3 regions of the Actinoplanes lobatus genome follow, and region 3 is predicted to be linked to each of the others. Evidence: riboswitches for the same ligand, from Rfam matches in the RefSeq annotation. Region 3 holds a riboswitch; each other region holds the start of a gene.

Region 1 (7,630 bases), 5.2 Mb from region 3:
GTCACCACCCAGCTCGCCGAGACCGTCTTCGGATCCGGTTCGTTCATGCTGTACCTGGTCGGCGCGGTCACCGCCCTGATCCTCTTCCTGGCCGCGAACACCGCCTTCAACGGCTTCCCGGTGCTCGGCTCGATCCTCGCCCAGGACCGCTACCTGCCCCGCCAGTTGCACACCCGCGGCGACCGGCTGGCCTTCAGCAACGGCATCCTCTTCCTGGCGGGCGCCGCCATGGTGCTGATCGTGGCCTTCGAGGCCGAGGTCACCAGGCTGATCCAGCTGTACATCGTGGGCGTGTTCGTGTCGTTCACGCTGTCCCAGGCCGGCATGATCCGGCACTGGAACCGGCACCTGCGGACCCAGCGTGACCCGATCCGGCGCCGGCAGATGATCCGGTCCCGGGCGATCAACACGTTCGGCATGATCCTCACCGGCGCCGTGCTCATCGTCGTCCTGATCACCAAGTTCCTGCTCGGGGCGTGGATCGCGATCGCCGCCATGATCGTGATCTACGGGCTGATGGTCGCCATCCACCGGCACTACACCCGGGTCGCCGAGGAGCTCAAACCCACCGACGAGCGGCCCGTGCTGCCGTCCCGCAACCACGCCATCGTGCTGGTCAGCAAGGTGCACCAGCCGACCCTGCGTGCGCTCGCCTACGCGCAGGCCACCCGGCCGGACACGCTCACCGCGGTCACCGTCAACGTCGACGACAACGACACCCGGGCCATCCAGGCCGAGTGGGAACGGCGGCAGTTGCCGGTCGCGCTCACGGTGGTCGACTCGCCGTACCGGGAGATCACCCGGCCGATCATCGACTTCGTGAAGAACACCCGGCGCGCGTCACCGCGCGACGTGGTCACCGTCTTCGTCCCGGAGTACGTGGTGGGCCGCTGGTGGGAGAACCTGCTGCACAACCAGAGCGCGCTGCGGATCAAGGGCCGGCTGCTGTTCGAGCCCGGCGTGATGGTCACCAGCGTGCCCTGGCAGCTGCAATCCAGCCAGGACCGGGACCTCGACCGGATGGACCGGGGCCTCACCCGGGCGCCGGCTCGTGGACCGCGTATCCACGACGAGGAAGACGAGGCGCCACGATGACCGGTGCGATCATCGACGACCTGGTCGAGGGGGACCGGGTCGAGGTCACCGTGGGCGCGCCCGCGCACGGCGGGCACTGTGTCGCCCGGCTCGGCGGCCCGCACGGACGGGTGATCTTCGTCCGGCACGCCCTGCCCGGCGAGCGGGTCACCGCCGAGATCACCGAGCTGCACCGCGGATACCTGCGAGCCGACGCCGTGGAGATCCACGAGCCGTCCCCGGACCGGGTCACCCCGCCGTGCCCCTACGCCCATCCGGGCGGGTGCGGCGGCTGCGACCTCCAGCACGCCTCCGGCGAGGCCCAGCTGCGGTGGAAGGCCGAGGTGGTCCGGGAACAGCTGGTCCGTCTGGCCGGTCTCGACCCCGAGGGCATTTTCGTACGGGTGGAGCCGCTGCCCGCCAAGGATCCGCTGCTCGGATGGCGGACCCGGGTGCGGTACGCGGTCGACGCGGCCGGGCGCCCCGGGCTGTTGCAGCACCGGTCGCACCAGGTGGTGCCGATCGACCGCTGCCGGATCGCCCATCCGGCCATCCAGGACCTGGACGTGCTCGCCGGGGACTGGCCCGACGTCGACGCGGTGCAGGCCGTCGCCTCCACCGGCGGGGACGTCGCGGTGCTGGGCCGCCCGTCCGGCACGGCCGGCCCGGCCCACGGCGACGACCTCGGGGAGGCGCCGGAGGGCGGCTCGCTGATCCGGCTCTCCGGACCGGCCGAGGTCACCGAGCAGGCGGCCGGACGGGCCTGGCGGATCCCGCCGCAGGGCTTCTGGCAGGTTCACCCGCAGGCCGCGGACACCCTGGTCACGGCGGTCCTGGAGATGCTGCGGCCGGCCGCCGGCGAGACCACCTGGGATCTGTACGGGGGCGCCGGCCTGTTCGCCGCCGCGATCGCCGGGCGGACCGGGGCCCGGGTGACCGTCGTCGAGTCGTCCCCGGCCGGGGTGGCCGCCGCCCGCGCCAACCTGGCCGACCTGCCCCACCTGGACATCGTCGAGGCCCGCGTGGAGGTGGCGCTGTCCCGGCGCCGCGTCGCCGGCCCGGTCGACCTGGTCGTCCTCGACCCGCCCCGGGCCGGCGCCGGCGCCCGGGTGGTCCGGGCCGTCGCGGCGGCCCGTCCGCGGGCCGTCGCCTACGTGGCCTGCGACCCGGCCGCCCTGGCCCGTGACCTGAAGACGTTCCGTGCCGAGGGCTGGCACGTCAAGGAAGTCCGTGCCTTCGACTGCTTCCCGATGACCCAGCACGTCGAGTGCGTGGCCCACCTGACCCCCGCCTGACCCACACCACACCACACCACCACGAAAGCACCCACACTCACGCAAAACGCCGCCGGTGTCGAGGCAAGCGATTTGCCGACGCAGCGGGGTGTGCTGTGGCGGGAAATCGCCTGCCTCGACACCGGTTACAAGGCGTTTTGCCGCGGAGCGAAGCGGAGCAATTAGGCCCAGCGTTTTGCCGCGGAGCGAAGCGGAGCAATCAGGCTCAGCCCGGCGGGCGCGGCAAAGGCGTGCCCCGGCAGCTGGATCGCGTGGAGCCGGCGGGACGGGGTGGATTTGGCGGGTGCGGCCCACCCCGTACCGATGAAGGGCTTTAGGGGTTTGCTCGTTCGGCGGCCGTTACCGCGTTGCGGAAGAGCATCGCGACGGTGGTCGGGCCGACGCCGCCGACACGGGGGGTGATGGCGCCGGCCACCTCGGCGCAGGACTCCTCGACGTCCGGGAGGAGGCGGCGGCCCTCGTAGCGGACGCCGGCGCCGATGACGACCGCGCCCGGCTTGACGTGTTCGGGCTTGACGATGCCGGGGACGCCGGCCGCGGCGATCAGGACGTCGGCCCGCTGGGTGTAGCGGGGCCAGTCCTTGACGCCGGTGTGCACCACGGTGACGGCGGCGTTGGCGGTCGGGCGTTTCTGCGCCAGCAGCATGGCGAGCGGGCGGCCCAGGGTGGCGCCGCGGCCCAGGATGACCACCTCGCGGCCGGAGATCTCGATGCCGTGGAAGGCGAGCAGCGCCTCGATGCCGGCCGGGGTGCAGGGGAGCGGGCCGGGCAGGCCGACGGCGAGCCGGCCCATGTTGAGCGGGTGCATGCCGTCGACGTCCTTGTCGGGGTCGAGGGTCTGCAGGGCCGCGTCGTAGTCCAGGTGGGCCGGGATCGGGTACTGGATGAGGACGCCGTGCACGTTCTTGTCGTCGTTGAAGTCGGCGATCACCTTGAGCAGGTCGGCCTGGGTGACGTCACCGCTCAGGTGCTGGTGCGGGGAGGAGAAGCCGAGTTCGGCGGCCTGCTTCTGCTTGATCCGGATGTAGCCGGCGCTGGCGTCGTCGTCACCGACCAGGATGGTGGCGAGGCTGGGCTGGATGCCGCGCTCCTGGAGACGTGCGACACGTTCGCGGACGTCGTCGAGGACCGATTCGGCGACCGGGGCGCCGGGCAGAAGACGTGCGGTGGACATGTGGACTCCTCGTGCGGGGAGCCCAGGCGGTCGACTCCTCGTGACGAGCTCCCCGATGGTTCGACCATCCCCGTGCCGCCAGTCGCTGTGTGCTCCCAGAATGCCCGAAGGTCGTGCCGGAGAACCAGCCGGGGGTTCGATTCGCGCCGGTCGGGGGAGGTCCCAATTGTGTGGAGGATTGGTGACGGTCCGTTCGCTCAAGTCGCGGCGCGGCGGGGCACCGATAGACTCTGCCCTCATGAGTGACTCCCCCTCGACCCCGGCCGGCCTGCTGAGCAGCATCACCGAACCCGGTGATCTCAAGCGACTGACCGCTGAGCAGTTGACCCTGCTCGCGGCCGAGATTCGTGACTTCCTGGTGGCCAAGGTCTCGCGCACCGGCGGTCATCTGGGTCCGAACCTGGGCGTGGTCGAGATGACCCTGGCGATGCACCGCGTCTTCGACTCCCCGCGCGACAAGATCCTCTTCGACACCGGCCATCAGGCGTATGTTCACAAGATCGTGACCGGCCGGCAGGACGGCTTCGACCTGCTCCGCCAGCGCGGTGGCCTGACCGGCTACCCGAGCCAGGCGGAGAGCGAGCACGACCTGATCGAGAATTCGCACGCCTCCACCGCCCTGTCGTACGCGGACGGCCTGGCCAAGGCGTTCACCCTGCGTGGCGAGGACCGGCACGTGGTGGCGGTCGTCGGTGACGGCGCGCTGACCGGCGGCATGTGCTGGGAGGCGCTGAACAACATCGCGGCCACCCGCAACCGCCTGGTGATCGTGGTCAACGACAACGGCCGCTCCTACGCGCCGACCATCGGCGGTCTCGCCGACCACCTGTCCACGCTGCGCCTCAACCCGGGCTACGAGAAGGTGCTCGACCTGGTCAAGGACGCGCTGGGCCAGACCCCGGTGGTGGGCAAGCCGGTCTTCGAGGTGCTGCACGCGGTCAAGAAGGGCATCAAGGACGCGATCAGCCCGCAGCCGATGTTCGAGGACCTGGGCCTGAAGTACATCGGCCCGGTCGACGGCCATGACCAGCAGGCCATGGAGTCGGCGCTGCGCCGGGCCAAGGGCTTCAACGCCCCGGTCATCGTGCACGCGGTCACGAAGAAGGGCTACGGCTACCTCCCCGCCGAGCAGGACGAGGCGGACTGCCTGCACGGCCCGGGCAGCGCGTTCGACGTGGAGACCGGCAAGCTGCTGGCCGCGCCGACGCTCAAGTGGACCAAGGTGTTCTCCGAGGAACTGGTCCGGATCGCCGACGAGCGCCCGGACATCGTGGGCATCACCGCGGCGATGGCCGAGCCGACCGGCATCGCGGCGCTGGCGAAGAAGTACCCGGAGCGGACGTACGACGTGGGCATCGCCGAGCAGCACGCGGCGACCTCCGCGGCCGGCCTGGCGATGGGCGGGCTGCACCCGGTGGTGGCGGTCTACGCGACGTTCCTGAACCGGGCCTTCGACCAGGTCCTGCTGGACGTGGCGATGCACCGCCTGCCGGTGACCTTCGTGCTGGACCGGGCCGGGATCACCGGGCCGGACGGGCCGAGCCACTACGGCATGTGGGACATGAGCGTCTTCGGCGTGGTCCCGGGGCTGCGGATCGCCGCCCCGCGGGACGCCGCCACCCTGCGCGAGGAGCTGCGCGAGGCGGTCGCGGTCGACGACGGGCCGACCATCGTGCGGTTCCCGACCGGCTCGGTCGCCCCGGACACCCCGGCGCTGCGCCGGGTGGGTCAGGTCGACGTGCTGCGTGAAAGCGACCGCCAGGACGTGCTGCTCGTGGCGGTGGGTTCGTTCGTGGGCCTGGCGCTGGACACCGCGGAGCGGCTCACCGAGCAGGGGTACGGCGTCACCGTCGTCGACCCGCGCTGGGTCCGCCCGGTGCCGATCGAACTGACCGGTCTGGCCGCCCAGCACCGCGCCGTGGTCACCCTGGAGGACGGGATCCGTACCGGTGGTGTGGGCGACGCGGTGGCCAGCGCGCTGCGGGACGCCGGTGTGGCCACCCCGCTGCGGGACTTCGGTGTGCCGGCCGGGTTCCACCCGCACGGCACCCGCGCCGAGATCCTGACCGCCCTGGGCCTGACCGCGCAGGACATCGCGCGGGACGTGACCGAGTGGGCGTCGAGCCTTGAGGCGAGCATTCCCGTTACATAATTGTTACCTTTGATGGATGAGCGCCTCCAGTGGGCCGGTCGTCATCGATCTGGGGCTGGAACGGGGTGAGCCGGAGACGTACCACCGGCCGGAGCGGCGGACCACGCCGCTCTGGCTCGGTCCGGCCCTCCTCGCCGTCCTACTGCTCTTCTCGGTCGCGGCCGCGGCGCCGCCGCCCGGCCCGCCGCTGTCCGAGCTGCTCCGGCTCGACATCAGCCCCGGCGACCCGGACACCCTGACCAGCGACGGTCGCCTGGTCATCCAGCGGGCCGGCGAGCTGAGCTCCTACGACCTGGAGACCGGCGAACAGCAGTGGCGGGTCGCGCAGGACATCCCGGTCTACCGGTTGCGCACCGGCGGCGGCCAGGTCCTGCTGCGCCCCTGGGCGCCGGGCCGGGGCGAACCCGGGACCACCGCGGTGTCCCTGCGGACCGGCGCCCGCACCTGGCACAACGAGCGCAACGTGATCACCTTCCCGGGCGACGACCTGATGCTCGCGGTCGAGGGCGTGCGCAGCCTGTCCGGCAACGGCCGCCGGGTGGAGAAGTGGATCGAGATGCTCGATCCGGCCGGCGGGGGCGCACGCTGGCGGCTCTGGGTGCCGTCCACCGCCGTGCTGCTCGCCGTGCCCGGCCCGCCCGGTGGACCCGGCCGGCTGCTGCTCGTCCGGGACGACCTGACGGCCCACGTGTACGAGGCGGCGACCGGCGCCCCGGTGGCCGTGCACCGGATGCCGCCCGCCAACTACGACCCGGAGAACCCGGTGGTCGCCGGTGGCCTGGTGCTGCTGCGGCATCCCGGGCCGTCCGGGATCGAGATCTCCGCCTACGACCCGCTGACCCTGCGGCCGATGTGGACCCAGCCGGCCACCGGCACCCGGGAGATCCAGGCGTGCGGGCCGCTGGCCTGCCTCATCGGGCTGGACGGGGTGCGGGCCATCGACCCGGCCACCGGCGACCAGCGCTGGCACCGGCCGGGCTGGCGATCCGTCGCGGAGTCCGGCGCCGGGCTGATCGCGTACGCCGACGGCCCCGAGTACCCGGCCGGGGTGGTCGACGCCCGGACCGGGCGGATGCTGGTCGACCTGAGCGGGTGGCGGCCGGTCGGCGGGGCGGCCGCCGGCGGGGAGCTGCTCGTGACCCGGGAGATCGGGCCGGGCCCGCGTACGATGGTCGCCGTCGCGGCCCCGGGCCTGCCCCATCCGCGCCTGCTCGCCGAGCTGCCCACCGGCACCGGGGAGTGTCAGACCGCCCCGGAGCGGCTGATCTGCCGGTCGGTGTACGGGGAGTTGGTCGTCTGGGCGTACCGGCCTCTGACGGCGTGAGCGAGGAGGGCGCGGCGTGACGTTGATCGAGCTGGACCGGGACGCCCCGCTCGATCCGGAACCGCCCCGCCGTACCCCGCCGCCCTGGCGCTACCGGCATCTCGGCCTGGCCCTGTCCGCCGTCCTGGCGGTGACCCTGGGCGGCGCGGCCCTCCCGGGCGGCACGTTCTGGCGCCATCTGGGCCTGATCCCGGCCTCGGCCGGCACCGACGCGCCGATCCAGCTGGCCGGCGGGCGGCTCTTCACGGTCGTCTCCTCCGGTCCGGAGCGGACGCTGACCGCCTGGGCCCTGAAGCCGGAGCCGTACCGGATGTGGAGCGCCGCACTGCCGGTCAGCGCCGACCACGACCCGGCCAGCGGCATCTTCGGGCCGGTCTCGGTACGGGCGGCCGGCGGGGTGCTGCTGGTCACCGACGGGCCGGGCCCGACCACGGCCATGGACCCGGAGAACGGGCGGGCCCTCTGGACCTCGGCGGCCCGGGTCACCACGGCCGGCGACACCGCGTTCACGGTGGACCGGATCTTCCGGCCCGGCACGCTCTACGACCAGGAGTCCGGCGACCCGGGCATGCTCTACTTCTCGGCCGACGGGCAGCCGCACACCGAGCCGC
Region 2 (7,630 bases), 3.2 Mb from region 3:
GTTGCCGCCGGTCGAGGTGGTCGTCGAGTAGACCGTGGTCCAGCTGGACGCGTTGTCGGAGACCTGGATCTGGTACGCCTTGGCGGCCGCGGTCTCCCAGTTCAGTTCGACCCGGGTGATCGCCTGGGAGGTGCCCAGGTCGACCTGGAGCCACTGGGGATCGGCGAAGGCCGACGACCAGCGGGTGCCGGTGTTGCCGTCGACCGCCTCGGTGGCGAGGTAGGCGCCGGGCGCTTCGGTGGACGAGGCGGTGGCCGGCTTTCCTTGCGAGAGCAGGACCTCGGCGGCGGCCGCGCTGCTGCCGGTGATCGCGGTCAGCCCGGCGACCAGCACGGCCACCAGGCCACCGGCGGCGCCGCGCCGCCAGGGCGAGCGTCTGGGAACGGACATGGCATCTCCTAGGACGGAAGAAGAATGATCATGGGAGAGCGCTCACCCGACTCCTGACGCTAAGAGTTCCCCGGTTCACAATCCAGACTTCGGCGCGGTTCCGGAACCGGCGCGGGTTTTCCCAGCTCAAAACATGTTCTCGCTGGCTGGGGCGATTCGGGACCGTCAATAACAGAGATTCCGGAACCGGTTCCGCTAACGTTCGTAACAACTCACATTGAGGAAGAAGGACACAAAGACGACGGAGCCCTCCACCCGGCGGGGTGAAGGGCTCCGAAGAGAAGAAGATCAGCCGAGGTCGACCGACGGGTAGAGCGGGAACGGCGCCAGCAGCTCGGTGGCCTGCTTGCTGATCCGGTCGGCCAGGGCCGGGTCCAGGTTGAACTTCGCCTTCGACCCCTCGGCCGGCGTGGTCGCCGACAGCACGTTGTGGATCAGCTCGGCGATCTGGTCCATCTCCGCGACGCCCAGGCCGCGGCTCGTCAGCGCCGGCGTGCCGATCCGGATGCCCGACGTGTACCAGGCGCCGTTCGGGTCCTGCGGGATCGCGTTGCGGTTGGTGACGATGCCGCTGTCCAGCAGCGCCTGCTCGGCCTGGCGGCCGGTGATGCCGAACGGGTGCACGTCGATCAGCACCAGGTGGTTGTCGGTGCCGCCGGAGACCAGCCGCACGCCCCGCTTCAGCAGACCCTCGGCGAGCGCCTGGCTGTTGGTGACGATCTGCTGCGCGTACGTCGAGAACTCCGGCCGGCGGGCCTCCGCGAACGCGATCGCCTTCGCCGCCATCACGTGCGGCAGCGGGCCACCCAGCACCATCGGGCAGCCGCGGTCCACCTGGGCGGACAGCTCCGGCTGGCAGAACACCGCGCCACCACGCGGGCCGCGCAGGCTCTTGTGCGTGGTGGTGGTGACGATGTGCGCGTGCGGGATCGGGTTGAAGTCACCGGTGAACACGCCACCCGCGACCAGACCGGCGAAGTGTGCCATGTCCACCATGAAGGTGGCGCCCACCTCGTCGGCGATCTCGCGCAGCGTCGCGAAGTTGACCTTCCGGGGGTACGCCGAGTAGCCGCCGACGATCACCGCGGGCTTGAACTCCCGGGCCGTCTCCCGCAGCGCCGCGTAGTCGATCTGGCCGGTCGCCATGTCGACGCCGTAGCTGCGCTGGTCGAACATCTTGCCGGAGATGTTCGGCCGGAACCCGTGGGTGAGGTGGCCACCGGCGTCCAGCGACATGCCGAGCAGCCGCTGGTTGCCGAACGCCTGCCGCAGCTCGGCCCACTCGGCGTCGGTCAGGTCGTTGATCTGCCGCTTCTCGAACTTCTTCAGGTACGGCACCTCGACCCGGTCGGCCAGGATCGCCCAGTAGGCGACCAGGTTCGCGTCGATGCCGGAGTGCGGCTGAACGTAGGCGTACGGCGCACCGAACAGAGCCTTGGCGTGCTCGACGGCGATCGACTCGACGGCGTCGACGTTCTGGCAGCCGGCGTAGAAACGACGGCCGATCGTGCCCTCCGCATACTTGTCGGAAAGCCAGTTACCCATGGCGAGCAGGACAGCCGGGGAAGCGTAGTTCTCACTCGCGATCAGCTTCAGCGACTCACGCTGGTCGGTCAGCTCCTGCGCGATCGCGTCGGCGATCCGCGGCTCCACGGACCGGACCACCTCGAGGGCGGCGCGGAAGGCGGTGGATTCGGCGTTCAACTCAGGCATGGGACCTCCCTATCACGAAGCGAAGAGGCCCAGGCGCACGGCAAGTCGTCATCTCGACGAGGCCGCTCCCCGATGGTCAACCATCCGAACGCGCCAGTCACGGCCTGCCCGCCAGCATACCGGCTTTCCAACCCCCCTTTTCCGGTACGCCCGGAGCACTGACAGAAGCAGATGGACCGCCCCCGGCTACGCCGCTGCCGCCGGATCTCCTGATCGCCCCCGTGACGACAAGATCCCCGGCGGCAGCGACCGTTCCGAAGGTGGCTGTTCCGCCTGCTCGACGGCCTTACCAGTAGATGTGCCCGCCGTCCCCAATGATCGAGACATCGGGATCCCGGTCCGCCGGCACTGCGGCACGGCCGCCGTTCCCGGTAGACCCGGCAGCCTCCGGCCCACTCCGGAGCGGCGTCGTGACACCCGTCTCAGCGGCCGCGGCCTCCTCAGCGAGCCCGTCGCCGGTGAACTTCTCGGTCTTCGCCGCCGGCACCGTCACGGCGGCCTTCTCCTGCGGCTTCGTCTCCGGCTTCTCCGACGAGGAGACCACCGCGGCCGGCGGCCGAACGCCCTCCGAGGCCTGGACAGCAGGACCGCACCCGGCCAGCAGGGCCAGTCCCACGATCCCCGTCAGTACCGCCAGCGTCCGTCGCATCGCGCTCTCCCCGAATCCCGTAGCTCCCGTATTCATAAGGTGCGATGCCGGGCCGGCGGTCTTGGTTCGCGAAGTTCGGTAACGGAACGATAACGGGTTCCGGATCAGGGCAAAAAGAAAGGCCCACCCCGCATGGGGTGGGCCTTTCTATCACGTTGAGTCCGGCGGCGTCCTACTCTCCCACACCCTCCCGAGTGCAGTACCATCGGCGCTGGAGGGCTTAGCTACCGGGTTCGGAATGTAACCGGGCGTTTCCCCTCCGCTATGACCACCGAAACAGCCATCAGCGTGGAACAAACCAGCAACCCAAGACTTCTCCCGGGGTGGTTGTTCGTTTGCTGTGAATCACACAGTGGACGCTAAGCATAAAATTTAGGGTGGTTAAGCCCTCGGCCTATTAGTACCGGTCAACTCAACACGTTACCGTGCTTACATCTCCGGCCTATCAACCCAGTAGTCTAGCTGGGAGCCTTACCCACTCAAAGGTGGTGGGATACCTCATCTCGAAGCAGGCTTCCCGCTTAGATGCTTTCAGCGGTTATCCCTTCCGAACGTAGCCAACCAGCCATGCTCCTGGCGGAACAACTGGCACACCAGAGGTTCGTCCGTCCCGGTCCTCTCGTACTAGGGACAGCCCTTCTCAAGTATCCAACGCGCACGGCGGATAGGGACCGAACTGTCTCACGACGTTCTAAACCCAGCTCGCGTACCGCTTTAATGGGCGAACAGCCCAACCCTTGGGACCTGCTACAGCCCCAGGATGCGACGAGCCGACATCGAGGTGCCAAACCATCCCGTCGATATGGACTCTTGGGGAAGATCAGCCTGTTATCCCCGGGGTACCTTTTATCCGTTGAGCGACACCGCTTCCACACGCAAGTGCCGGATCACTAGTCCCGACTTTCGTCCCTGCTCGACCCGTCAGTCTCACAGTCAAGCTCCCTTGTGCACTTACACTCAACACCTGATTGCCAACCAGGCTGAGGGAACCTTTGGGCGCCTCCGTTACCCTTTAGGAGGCAACCGCCCCAGTTAAACTACCCACCAGACACTGTCCCTCGACCCGATCAGGGCCGCAAGTTAGATACCCAAACCCAACAGAGTGGTATTTCAACAATGACTCCACCCGAACTGGCGTCCGAGCTTCACAGTCTCCCACCTATCCTACACAATTAAATTCAGATACCAATGTCAAGCTATAGTAAAGGTCCCGGGGTCTTTCCGTCCTGCCGCGCGTAACGAGCATCTTTACTCGTACTGCAATTTCGCCGGGCCTGTGGTTGAGACAGTGGGGAAGTCGTTACGCCATTCGTGCAGGTCGGAACTTACCCGACAAGGAATTTCGCTACCTTAGGATGGTTATAGTTACCACCGCCGTTTACTGGCGCTTAAGTTCTCCGCTTCGCCCCGAAGAGCTAACAGGTCCCCTTAACGTTCCAGCACCGGGCAGGCGTCAGTCCATATACATCGTCTTACGACTTGGCATGGACCTGTGTTTTTAGTAAACAGTCGCTTCCCCCTGCTCTCTGCGGCCATACCACGCTCCACCCGCAAGGGGCTTCACGCGTCCGGCCCCCCTTCTCCCTAAGTTACGGGGGCAATTTGCCGAGTTCCTTAACCACAGTTCACCCGTCGCCTCGGTATTCTCTACCTGACCACCTGTGTCGGTTTGGGGTACGGGCCGCTCAGAACATCGCTAGAGGCTTTTCTCGGCAGCATAGGATCAATGACTTCACCAGAACGGCTCGGCATCACGTCTCAGACTATATGCACCGCGGATTTGCCTACGGTACGTCCTACACGCTTACCCCGGCACAACCACCGGCCGGGATCATCTACCTTCCTGCGTCACCCCATCGCTAAACTACTACCCACCAAGTTCCTAGTCTCCATGCTTTTTGGTCCGAAGACCGCCGGCACTTCAAGTAGTTAGTACAGTGAGGTTCGTCTTGGGCGCTCTTTTGCGGGTACGGGAATATCAACCCGTTATCCATCGACTACGCCTCTCGGCCTCGCCTTAGGCCCCGACTCACCCAGGGCGGATTAGCCTGGCCCTGGAACCCTTGGTCATCCGGCGGAAGGGGTTCTCACCCTTCATTCGCTACTCATGCCTGCATTCTCACTCGTGTAGCGTCCACGGCTGGATCACTCCGCCGCTTCACCCGCAACACGACGCTCCCCTACCCATCAACACGCCTGGATCATGATCCGAAAACCATGACCGAGCAAAGTGTCAATGCCACAGCTTCGGCGGTGTGCTTGAGCCCCGCTACATTGTCGGCGCGGAACCACTTGACCAGTGAGCTATTACGCACTCTTTAAAGGGTGGCTGCTTCTAAGCCAACCTCCTGGTTGTCCATGCGATCCCACATCCTTTTCCACTTAGCACACGCTTAGGGGCCTTAGCTGGCGATCTGGGCTGTTTCCCTCTCGACTACGAAGCTTATCCCCCGCAGTCTCACTGCCGCGCTCTCACTTACCGGCATTCGGAGTTTGGCTGATTTCAGTAAGCTTGTGGGCCCCCTAGACCATCCAGTGCTCTACCTCCGGCAAGAAACACGCGACGCTGCACCTAAATGCATTTCGGGGAGAACCAGCTATCACGGAGTTTGATTGGCCTTTCACCCCTAACCACAGGTCATCCCCCAACTTTTCAACGTTGGTGGGTTCGGTCCTCCACGCGGTCTTACCCACGCTTCAACCTGCCCATGGCTAGATCACTCCGCTTCGGGTCTAGAGCATGCGACTAAAAACGCCCTATTAAGACTCGCTTTCGCTACGGCTTCCCCACACGGGTTAACCTCGCCACATGCCACTAACTCGCAGGCTCATTCTTCAAAAGGCACGCCATCACCCCGAAAGGCTCTGACGGATTGTAGGCGAACGGTTTCAGGTACTATTTCACTCCCCTCCCGGGGTACTTTTCACCATTCCCTCACGGTACTTGTCCGCTATCGGTCACCAGGAAGTATTCAGCCTTACCAGGTGGTCCTGGCAGATTCACAGCAGATTCTAGGAGTCCGCTGCTACTCGGGAACACCACAAAGAGGTCATACACTTTCGTCTACCGGGCTCTCACCGTCTACGGCCGACTTTCCCACGTCGTTCGACTAGCATAAGACTTTGTAACTCTTCGACTGTCTGTCAGAACAATCAAGTGGGTCCCACAACCCCTCACGTGCAACGCCTGACAGCTATCACACACGCAAGGTTTAGGCTACATCCGCTTTCGCTCGCCACTACTCACGGAATCACGGTTGTTTTCTCTTCCTACGGGTACTGAGATGTTTCACTTCCCCGCGTTCCCCTCACACGCCCTATGAATTCAGGCATGGATGACACGACATGACTCGTGCCAGGTTTCCCCATTCGGACATCCTGGGATCACAGCTAGGTTGGCAGCTCCCCCAGGCCTATCGCGGCCTCCTACGTCCTTCATCGGCTCCTGGTGCCAAGGCATCCACCGTTCGCCCTTGACAACTTAACCACAGAAAACAAGATGCTCGCGTCCACTGTGCAATTCTCAACCAACGACCAACCCACAACCTTCAAGGCCGTCCCACCAAACCTCAGAAACTGAGCGGTATGGGAGGCCAGGTCATGCCTGGCATTGAAAAACAACCACCCTCACGGGCACCGGCACTCAGCCGGCCTACGCGGGTTGTTCTTTCAGATACCCAACAGGGTGCTTTCTTTGTCGCCAGAATCCAGCCGCACCGACCCGCGTTCCACGCCACCGAAGCAGCTGTACTAACAAAGGCCGACCGTTGCCGGTTCTGACTAGCCAGTGTCTCCGCCTGTGAGCTCCTCACCAGCACATTCGGCTGATGCAGGATTTCTGTCCGCCTTTCAGCGGAAGAATGCTCCTTAGAAAGGAGGTGATCCAGCCGCACCTTCCGGTACGGCTACCTTGTTACGACTTCGTCCCAATCGCCAGCCCCACCTTCGACGGCTCCCTCCCTTACGGGTTAGGCCACCGGCTTCGGGTGTTGCCGACTTTCGTGACGTGACGGGCGGTGTGTACAAGGCCCGGGAACGTATTCACCGCAGCGTTGCTGATCTGCGATTACTAGCGACTCCGACTTCACGGGGTCGAGTTGCAGACCCCGATCCGAACTGAGACCGGCTTTTTGGGATTCGCTCAACCTCACGGTCTCGCAGCCCTTTGTACCGGCCATTGTAGCATGCGTGAAGCCCTGGACATAAGGGGCATGATGACTTGACGTCATCCCCACCTTCCTCCGAGTTGACCCCGGCAGTCTTCGATGAGTCCCCGCCATTACGCGCTGGCAACATCGAACGAGGGTTGCGCTCGTTGCGGGACTTAACCCAACATCTCACGACACGAGCTGACGACAGCCATGCACCACCTGTGCACGACCCCGAAGGACCCCCCATCTCTGGAGGATTTCCGTGCATGTCAAACCCAGGTAAGGTTCTTCGCGTTGCATCGAATTAATCCGCATGCTCCGCCGCTTGTGCGGGCCCCCGTCAATTCCTTTGAGTTTTAGCCTTGCGGCCGTACTCCCCAGGCGGGGCGCTTAATGCGTTAGCTGCGGCGCAGAAACCCGGAGAGGGTCCCCACACCTAGCGCCCAACGTTTACAGCGTGGACTACCAGGGTATCTAATCCTGTTCGCTCCCCACGCTTTCGCTCCTCAGCGTCAGTATCGGCCCAGAGACCCGCCTTCGCCACCGGTGTTCCTCCTGATATCTGCGCATTTCACCGCTACACCAGGAATTCCAGTCTCCCCTACCGAACTCTAGCCTGCCCGTATCGAATGCAATGTCAGAGTTGAGCCCTGAGATTTCACATTCGACGCGACAAGCCGCCTACGAGCTCTTTACGCCCAATAAATCCGGACAACGCTCGCGCCCT
Region 3 (7,630 bases):
CGGCTCCATGCAGGCCCTGGCCGTCGCGAACCCGGACCTCTACATCAATCTGGCCGACATGATCGCCGGCACCATGACGCCCGACCAGGTGGCCACCGCCACCCAGGACCAGTTCGTACAGCTCGCCAAGGCCGCCGGTTATCTCAAGTGACCACGGCAGTCGAAACACTCGCTCCGGCCCGGGCGCTGCCGTCGGCACGCCCGGGCACCATCCGGCGCCGTACACATCCACTGTGGTTCCTTCTTCCGGCGTACGGGCTGCTCCTGGTCTTCTTCTTCCTGCCGACGGTGTTCAACTTCGTCTACGCGTTCACCGACTGGTCCGGGTTCAAGGCGGAGATCAACCCGGTCGGGGTGGAGAACTTCACCCAGCTCGCATCCGACGGCACGCTGTTCCGGTCGTTGCGGATCACGGTCGTGTACGCCGTACTCGTCGCGATCTTCCAGAACGTCTTCGGGTTCGGTCTGGCCGTGCTGCTGGAACGGGACACGGCGGTCAACCGGATCGCGCGCACGTTCTTCCTCGTCCCGGTGCTGATGTCCGCGCTCGCCGTCGGCTACATCTTCCAGGCGCTGCTCAAGTCGTCCGGACTGCTCGCCGACACCACATGGACGATCGTGGTCGTCGCATTGATCCACGCATGGAAGTGGATGGGACTGTCAATGTTGATCTACCTTGCCGGTCTCAAGTCGATTCCACTCGACGTGACCGAGGCTGCCCACATCGACGGCGCGTCACGATGGCGGACGTTCTGGCGGATCCGGGTGCCGCTGCTCGCGCCGGCGATCACGTTCAACGTCGCCACCGCACTGCTCGGCTCGATGAACGGCTTCGACATCGTGCAGGCCACCACCGGCGGCGGGCCCGCCCGCACGACCGAGATCCTCAACATCTTCATCTACCGGACCTTCGGCCAAGGGCTGTTCGCGCAGGCCACCACCATGAGCCTGGTGCTGTTCCTGCTGGTCGCGCTCATGGCGTTCCCGGTCATCTACGTGCTGCGCAAACGCGAGGAGGTGCTGTGAGCCGCCGTCTGCAACCCGTGTTCGCGCTGCTCCTGGTCGCCGTGGTGATCGGGGTGCCGCTCTGGCTGGTGATCGCCACCGCCGGCAAGAGCCAGGGCGAGGCGGTCGATCCGGACCTCACCCCGCCGAGCGAATGGCACCTGCTCGACAACCTGCGGCAGGTGTGGACCGACGCGGACATCCCGGCCGCCCTGCTCGGCAGCCTGCTGATCGTCGCGCCGACCGTGGCGATCGTGCTGCTGCTCGGCTCGATGGCGGCATGGGTGCTGGCCCGCCGCGGATCCCGGCTCACCGCGGTGCTCTACGCCCTCGGCATCAGCGGCATCATCCTGCCTCCGGCGGTCGTCACGGTGGTCCTGCTGCTGCGCCAGCTCGGCCTCGCCGGCACCGCGGTCGGGATGATCGGCGTGTACGTCGGGATCTACCTGTCCACGGTCATCTTCTTCGTGACGGGCTTCGTGCGTACCATCCCGGAATCCCTCGAGGAGGCCGCGCGCATCGACGGCGCCGGACCGTTCGCGGTTTTCCGTCGTGTCGTGCTGCCACTGCTGCGCCCGGTTCTCGCCACCGCCACCATCCTGATCTGCCTGTACGTGTGGAACGACGTCTTCTACGCCTTCTTCGTCATCGGCGGCCGGATCGACACCCTGCCGCTGAACCTGTTCCAGGTGGCCAGCGCCGGGCTCTACCTCAACAACTGGCACCTGATCTTCGCGTACGTGATCCTGATGAGCCTTCCGCTGATCGGCGTCTTCGCCGTCGCCCAGCGCCGCATCATCTCCGGCATCACCTCGGGAGCCGTCAAATGACCGTGCCCACGGCCCGCGCCCGCTCCGCGTGACCGAGCAGATCGGTGTTGTCGGCGAACTGGTCGACCGCCCCGATCAGCGGCCGGACCGCGTCCCCGGCCAGCGCCTGCGCGAACCGGCCGCCGCCGATCACCCGGAACGGGCGGTCGAAGAAGAACCGCACCTTCGGGTCGACCGGGTCGGTCAGCCCGAGATCGTTGTGCATGCGGGCGACCGTCTCGTACGCGACGACCAGGTGATGCTCGCGGGCGTGCCAGTTGGCGGCGGTCAGGCCCGCGGTGAGCGCCGTCCGCAGCCCGTCCACCCCGGGCAGCCGGGCGAACGCGGTGCCCAGCCACTTGCTGTACGGCGGATACCGGCGATTCATCAGCAGGACCAGGCGCATCAGGTCACGGGCCAGCCGGGCCGCCACCACCGCCGAACCCAGCTCGTCGCCGACCTCACCGCAGCGGCCGACGAAGGACTCCTCCTGGCTGATCCGCTGCCACTGGCAGGCCAGCACGTAGCGCCACACGTCGTCGGGATACCAGGCCAGCGACTCGCGGACCCGGTGCAGACGGTCGAGGCCGTCGTGGTGCACCACACCCGCGGTGACCTCGGCCAGCGCCTGCGCCGGGGTGGCCAGCCAGTCCCGGTCGGTGATCCCGTCCCGCGGGTCGAACCCGAGCCGCCCGGTCAGCCAGGCGCCCAGTTCGGCGACCACCACACCACGGCCCGGCAGCACGGTGGTGGCGTGCCCGGCGACCCTGTCCGGCAGGTCCGCGTCCAGCCGGGCACGGATGGCGTCACCGTGCGCGGCCAGGTCCGCCGCGCTCAGGAACAGTTGCAGGCGTGGCCCCCAGTCGTGGTCGGTGGAGCGCTCGGTGTCGAAGCCGAGGACCTCCGAGCCGGGCCCGATCAGGGCGGCGGTGTGGGCGACGTTCGGCAGCAGTGGGCGTATCGACTGGTAGAAGCGGCGGGACAGTTCCACACCGGACACAAACGCAGGGGACATGTCAGGCATGGTGCCACCGGCGTCGCGTAGTCTGCCGGTGGGCCGTGACTGGCGCTGAGGTGGGACACCACCGGGAAGCGGCCTGCCGACACGGCTGTGCCGCGCGCCTGGGCGATCCGTCCCACCCACGCGGAGTCAAACCTTGTCCGACCAGCGCAGAATCCTCGACTACGCCCCGCCGTCCGCGGTCAACGCGGGACTGCTCGCCGTACTGATCGGCTTCACCAGCTCGGCGGCGATCGTGTTCAGCGCCGCCCGCGCGGCCGGCGCCGACGACGCGGAACTCGCCTCCTGGATGCTGGCGCTCGCCGTCGGCATGGGCGTCACCTGCATCGGCCTGTCGCTGCGATTCCGGGCGCCGGTCGTCACCGCCTGGTCCACGCCGGGCGCCGCGCTGCTGGTCACCGGCCTCGAAGGCGCCACCATGCGGGAGGCGATCGGCGCGTTCGTGGTGTCCGCCGCGCTGATCACGCTGACCGGCGTGACCGGCTGGTTCGGCCGGATGATGGACCGGGTGCCGACGTCGCTGACGTCCGCGCTGCTCGCCGGTGTCCTGATCCAGTTCGGCATCGGCCTGTTCGCCTCCGCCAACCAGGACCTCCCGCTGATCGCCGCGATGTTCGGCACCTACCTGGTGGCCCGGCGGTTCCTTCCCCGGTACGCGGTGCTCACCGCGCTGGCCGCCGGGATCGCGGTGGCCGCGGCGACCGGCTCGTTCCGGCCGGGCGAGGTGCGTTTCGGCTGGGCGTCGCCGGTGTTCACGATGCCGTCGTTCACCTGGCAGGCCATCATCGGGGTGGCGCTGCCGCTGTTCGTGGTCACCATGGCGTCGCAGAACCTGCCGGGCGTCGCCGTGCTGCGCAACGACGGCTACCAGGTGCCGGTGTCGCCGCTGATCACCTGGACCGGGGCGGTGAACCTGGTGCTCGCCCCGTTCGGCGCGTTCGGCCTCAACCTGGCCGCGATCACGGCGGCGATCTGCACCGGCCCGCACGCGCATCCCGACCCCAAGCGCCGGTATCTCGCCTCGGTGTGGGCCGGCGTGTTCTACCTCTGCGTGGCCGCGCTCGGGGCGACCATCACCTCACTGCTGGCCGCGCTGCCCGCGGTGCTCGTGCTCGGGATCGCCGGGATCGGCCTGCTCGGGACGATCGGCAGCTCCCTGACCACCGGCCTGCGCGACGACCGGTGGCGCGAGGCCGCCGTGGTGACGCTTCTGGCCACCGCCTCCGGCATCGAACTGCTCGGCGTCGGGTCGGCGTTCTGGGGACTCATCGCCGGCCTGCTCACCGCGGCGGCCACCGGAGCGTTTCGCCGCGAGGCGAAGGTAGCGGTCTGAGCCGGGTACGGGTGGTGCCGGACGGCCTACTCGTTGCTGGGGCTCACGATGCCGCGGCTGGCGAACGAGCGGGCGACCTGGTCGAAAATCGTCACGGCGAGTTCGGGTTGCCCGGCCGCCTCCGCCACGCCCAGCCCGACCTGGCCGTCGTAGCCCGCCAGCCCGGTGTGGCGCTCGACGACCAGGCCCAGCCGGTAGATCAGGGCGACGATGCGCTCGGCGTCCTGGCCGGAATACCAGTAGGGGACCGCGATCCCGGCCTCCCGCGCGTACAGGCTCAGCTGAATGCCGGTCGCCTCGTGATCCAGCTCCAGATACGACCCGTCCTCGTACAGCTCCACGTCGCCCAGGAACTCGCGGGCGTCGGCCACGATCCGGTCCCACGCGGCCCGGTCCGGGGACCCGCCGTCGTCGCCCTGTTCCTCCTCCAGCGCCTCCAGCGCATCCTCCCAGTCCTGGTCGTCGCTCTTGGCGAGGAAGGTGAGGTCGTAGCTCATGAAACCGCACGATACGGCCTGGTCACGGGTCGTCGCGCCAGGCGTCGCGCAACTCGCGGCGGGTCTCGGCCCACCATCGGCGCAGCTCGGCACGCAGCTCGCGGAGCTGGCGGGCGATGTCACGAAGCGCGTGCATGTGGCCCGGATCGTCGAGATGGGCGCCGATCGCGGCGATCAGACCCAGGAGCAACTGCAGGGGTACGAGGGCGACCGCGATCACCGTCAGTGAGGTCGTCGAGGTGGCGGCGTACCCGATGAGGAGCCCGGCCTGCACGACCGCGGTGACCATGCGGGCGTAGAGCGCACGGCGCAGCAGCGGCGGCGTGAGCTGAAGGCTGCGCCAGGGAAGAGCACCCGCCGGCAGCAGCAGGCGAAGGCTGAAACCGGTCGCGAGCAGCACGAACGTGGCTGCCATCAGGCGGCTGGGCGGCAGCATCGGCGGGAACCGGACGGCGATCAGGGCGGCCGCGCAGGTCAGCACGACGGCCACGGTGAGCCAGCGGCGCAGGCCGGACAGCAGCCGACGGATCGGCCAGGTCATCGACAGCACGTTCGGGCGGGCGGGATTGTCCCGGGCGACATCACGCAGAGTGCGCAGGGAACGGCGGACGCGAAGACGTTCGGCGTCGAGCATCGCGAGCAGCCAGCGGCCGTAGTCGTTGTCCGGATCGATACGCAGGGCGGCGCGGGCCGCCTCCTCGGCCTCATCCCGGCGGCCGGCGTCACGGGCCACGTCAGCCACGGTGAGCAGGGCCTCGACCGAGCGGGGCGCCAGCGCCAGCCCGCGTGCGGCGGCGGCCCGGGCCTCGGCGAGGTGCCGGTCGGCGGCCAGCGCGCGGGCCAGCACCAGATGCCCGGACGGGCGGTTCGGGGCCAGGCGGACGGCCTGCTCGGCGGCCGTCCGGGCGTCGCCGTCGCGCAGCAGGGCGAGCAGGGTCTCGGCGTGCTCGACGTGGGCCTCGGGACGGCCCGGCTCGGCCGCGAGAGCCGCCTCGGCGGCCGCCAGCGCTCCCGGCAGATCACGCCGGCGGCGCAGGGCGAAGGAGAGCAGGGTGAGAAGGGCGGCGTCGTCCGGCGTCCCGGCCAGCGCGGCCCGTAGGGTCTCGACGGCCTGAGCGTCGCGGCCGACGTCGAGGAGGGAACTCGCCCGCTGATACGCCGCCACTTCACTCACGGCTGGCGATTATGCCCGTCCCCGCCCAGGATCGGTTACAGCCGCGATCGCGGACGGGGACGACGGATCGCCCGGCACGGTGTCAGGTCGCCCGGCCGTGCCGGCGTTCGGCGGCCAGGCGGCGCAGGACCAGAAGGCCGCCGATGCCCGGGATCAGGGCTGCCAGGCGAGTGCCGGTGGATCGGGTCTCCCGGACGGCGAGGACGATCACGAACAGGTAGGCGCAGCCGTGCAGGGGGCCGATCGCCGAGGACACCGGCGGCCAGTGGACGGTGGCCAGATTCGCGAACAGGACCAGCAATGTCGCCAGCTCGGCCGCCGCTGCGATACGGAGGGGCATGGGTGTCACGCTCCGGTGGTCGAGCCGGGCCGCACGATCATCAGCACGGTGACCACCGCCCAGAGGATGTTGAACAGCCCCGTGAACATGGCGAGCCGGGCCGGCGCTCCCGGGCCGTCCACCGTGGCCAGCAACCTCCGCTGACGGGGAAGGACCGCCAGCACCAGCACGGCCGCGGCGGCCGCGGTCAGCGCGATCGACGTGAGCAGCCAGGCGTCGCCGAGGACGCCGAGACTGTTCGCGGTGGCGAGCCCGAACACCGGGACCACGATGCCGAGCGCGGCGTAGACCCGGCAGATCCGGTGCAGCGAGCGGGGCACGGCGAGATCCCGGCCGGCGCCGGGTCCGGCCCGGCGAATCGCGGCCGGGAACATGCTGGCGGCGACGGTGACCGGCCCGATCGCGATGATCGCGGCGAGAACGTGCACGGACAACAGGAACTTCGTCATCGGATGACCGGCTGGGCAGCGGCGGGGGCGGGGCGCCAGACGGTGCCCCGGCGCTCGTGGTGGAAGAGGCGTTCGACGGCATGGGCCGACGGGGCACCCAGGGTTCGTTCGAGCAGGTAGAGGCCCAGGTCCAGACCGGACGTGACGCTCGAGGCGGTGACCAGGTCACCGTCCTCGACGATACGGGCGTCGATCGCCACGGCGCCGGCCGCGGTGAGGGCGTCCAGACCGAACTGGTGGGTGGTGGCGGGACGGCCGGTGATCAGCCCGGCCATGGCCAGCAGCAGCGAACCGCCGCAGACCGTGGCCGTGATCGCGCCCGGCCGGTTCAGGACGACGGCGAGCATCCCGGGCAGCGGGGTCTCCAGCGCGCGGGCCAGCACCGCCGGGATCTCGTCCAGAGCCGCGGCGGCCGCCCCGGGGACGACGACCAGGTCCGCCCGCTCGGGATCCAGGTGGGCGGTCGCGTTCAGGGTCAGGGGGCCGATCCCGCTGGGGACGGCACGCGGCCCCCCGGCGGACACCAGCTCGACCCGCGGGATCCCGCCGGCCACCAGAGCCTCGTACGGTGCGATGACGTCCAACGGGTCGAATCCGTCGAACAACACGATCTGTGCAAGCAACGCGAATCAGTCCTTCTCGTGGGGAACAAGATGACCCTAGGAATTGGTCGTCCCACCGAGAAGTGGCTGGATTGCCAGGTATCAACGGGTTCTCGCCAGTGACGAGTTATCCACAGGATCGCTGTCCGCGGCTTGGTGGGCGCCCGTCCGGGCAGTACCTTCGCGCCATGCTCACCGTGGCCGTGCTCGCCCTGGACGGCGTCATCCCCTTCGACCTGTCCACCCCGATCGAGGTGTTCAACCGGACCCGCCTGCCGGACGGCCGGCCCGCCTACCGGGTCCGCGTCTGCGGGCTCGGCGGCCCCGTCGACTCCGGCGCCTTCCACCTGACGCCACCATGGGGGCTGGACGCCCTGGCCGACGCGGACACGATCATCAT

Evidence for each region. A riboswitch is a leader RNA that binds a small molecule or an ion and turns the genes downstream of it on or off. The one in region 3 is predicted to bind ZMP and ZTP.
Region 1: linked by a shared signal. The riboswitch ahead of BJ964_RS03480 (bifunctional 5,10-methylenetetrahydrofolate dehydrogenase/5,10-methenyltetrahydrofolate cyclohydrolase) and the one ahead of BJ964_RS27255 (benzoate/H(+) symporter BenE family transporter) in region 3 are both predicted to bind ZMP and ZTP.
Region 2: linked by a shared signal. The riboswitch ahead of BJ964_RS12535 (glycine hydroxymethyltransferase) and the one ahead of BJ964_RS27255 (benzoate/H(+) symporter BenE family transporter) in region 3 are both predicted to bind ZMP and ZTP.

Annotation. Positions count from the first base shown of each region.
Region 1 covers NZ_JACHNC010000001.1:793,004-800,633, reverse strand. Annotated here, with positions in the region: gene BJ964_RS03490 (APC family permease) at 1-1,095, shown strand, start outside; gene BJ964_RS03485 (class I SAM-dependent RNA methyltransferase) at 1,092-2,369, shown strand; gene BJ964_RS03480 (bifunctional 5,10-methylenetetrahydrofolate dehydrogenase/5,10-methenyltetrahydrofolate cyclohydrolase) at 2,683-3,543, opposite strand; ZMP/ZTP riboswitch at 3,557-3,639, opposite strand; gene dxs (1-deoxy-D-xylulose-5-phosphate synthase) at 3,782-5,695, shown strand; gene BJ964_RS03470 (outer membrane protein assembly factor BamB family protein) at 5,712-7,019, shown strand; gene BJ964_RS03465 (outer membrane protein assembly factor BamB family protein) at 7,036-7,630, shown strand, end outside.
Region 2 covers NZ_JACHNC010000001.1:2,709,225-2,716,854, reverse strand. Annotated here, with positions in the region: gene BJ964_RS12540 (discoidin domain-containing protein) at 1-390, opposite strand, end outside; gene BJ964_RS12535 (glycine hydroxymethyltransferase) at 679-2,103, opposite strand; ZMP/ZTP riboswitch at 2,124-2,214, opposite strand; gene BJ964_RS12530 (hypothetical protein) at 2,390-2,752, opposite strand; rRNA gene rrf (5S ribosomal RNA) at 2,912-3,028, opposite strand; rRNA gene BJ964_RS12520 (23S ribosomal RNA) at 3,130-6,239, opposite strand; rRNA gene BJ964_RS12515 (16S ribosomal RNA) at 6,624-7,630, opposite strand, start outside.
Region 3 covers NZ_JACHNC010000001.1:5,954,129-5,961,758, forward strand. Annotated here, with positions in the region: gene BJ964_RS27235 (ABC transporter substrate-binding protein) at 1-151, shown strand, start outside; gene BJ964_RS27240 (carbohydrate ABC transporter permease) at 148-1,026, shown strand; gene BJ964_RS27245 (carbohydrate ABC transporter permease) at 1,023-1,835, shown strand; gene BJ964_RS27250 (DUF4037 domain-containing protein) at 1,828-2,829, opposite strand; ZMP/ZTP riboswitch at 2,864-2,949, shown strand; gene BJ964_RS27255 (benzoate/H(+) symporter BenE family transporter) at 2,972-4,168, shown strand; gene BJ964_RS27260 (hypothetical protein) at 4,195-4,665, opposite strand; gene BJ964_RS27265 (tetratricopeptide repeat protein) at 4,688-5,839, opposite strand; gene BJ964_RS27270 (DUF3817 domain-containing protein) at 5,922-6,179, opposite strand; gene BJ964_RS27275 (hypothetical protein) at 6,185-6,628, opposite strand; gene BJ964_RS27280 (DJ-1/PfpI family protein) at 6,625-7,251, opposite strand; gene BJ964_RS27285 (GlxA family transcriptional regulator) at 7,419-7,630, shown strand, end outside.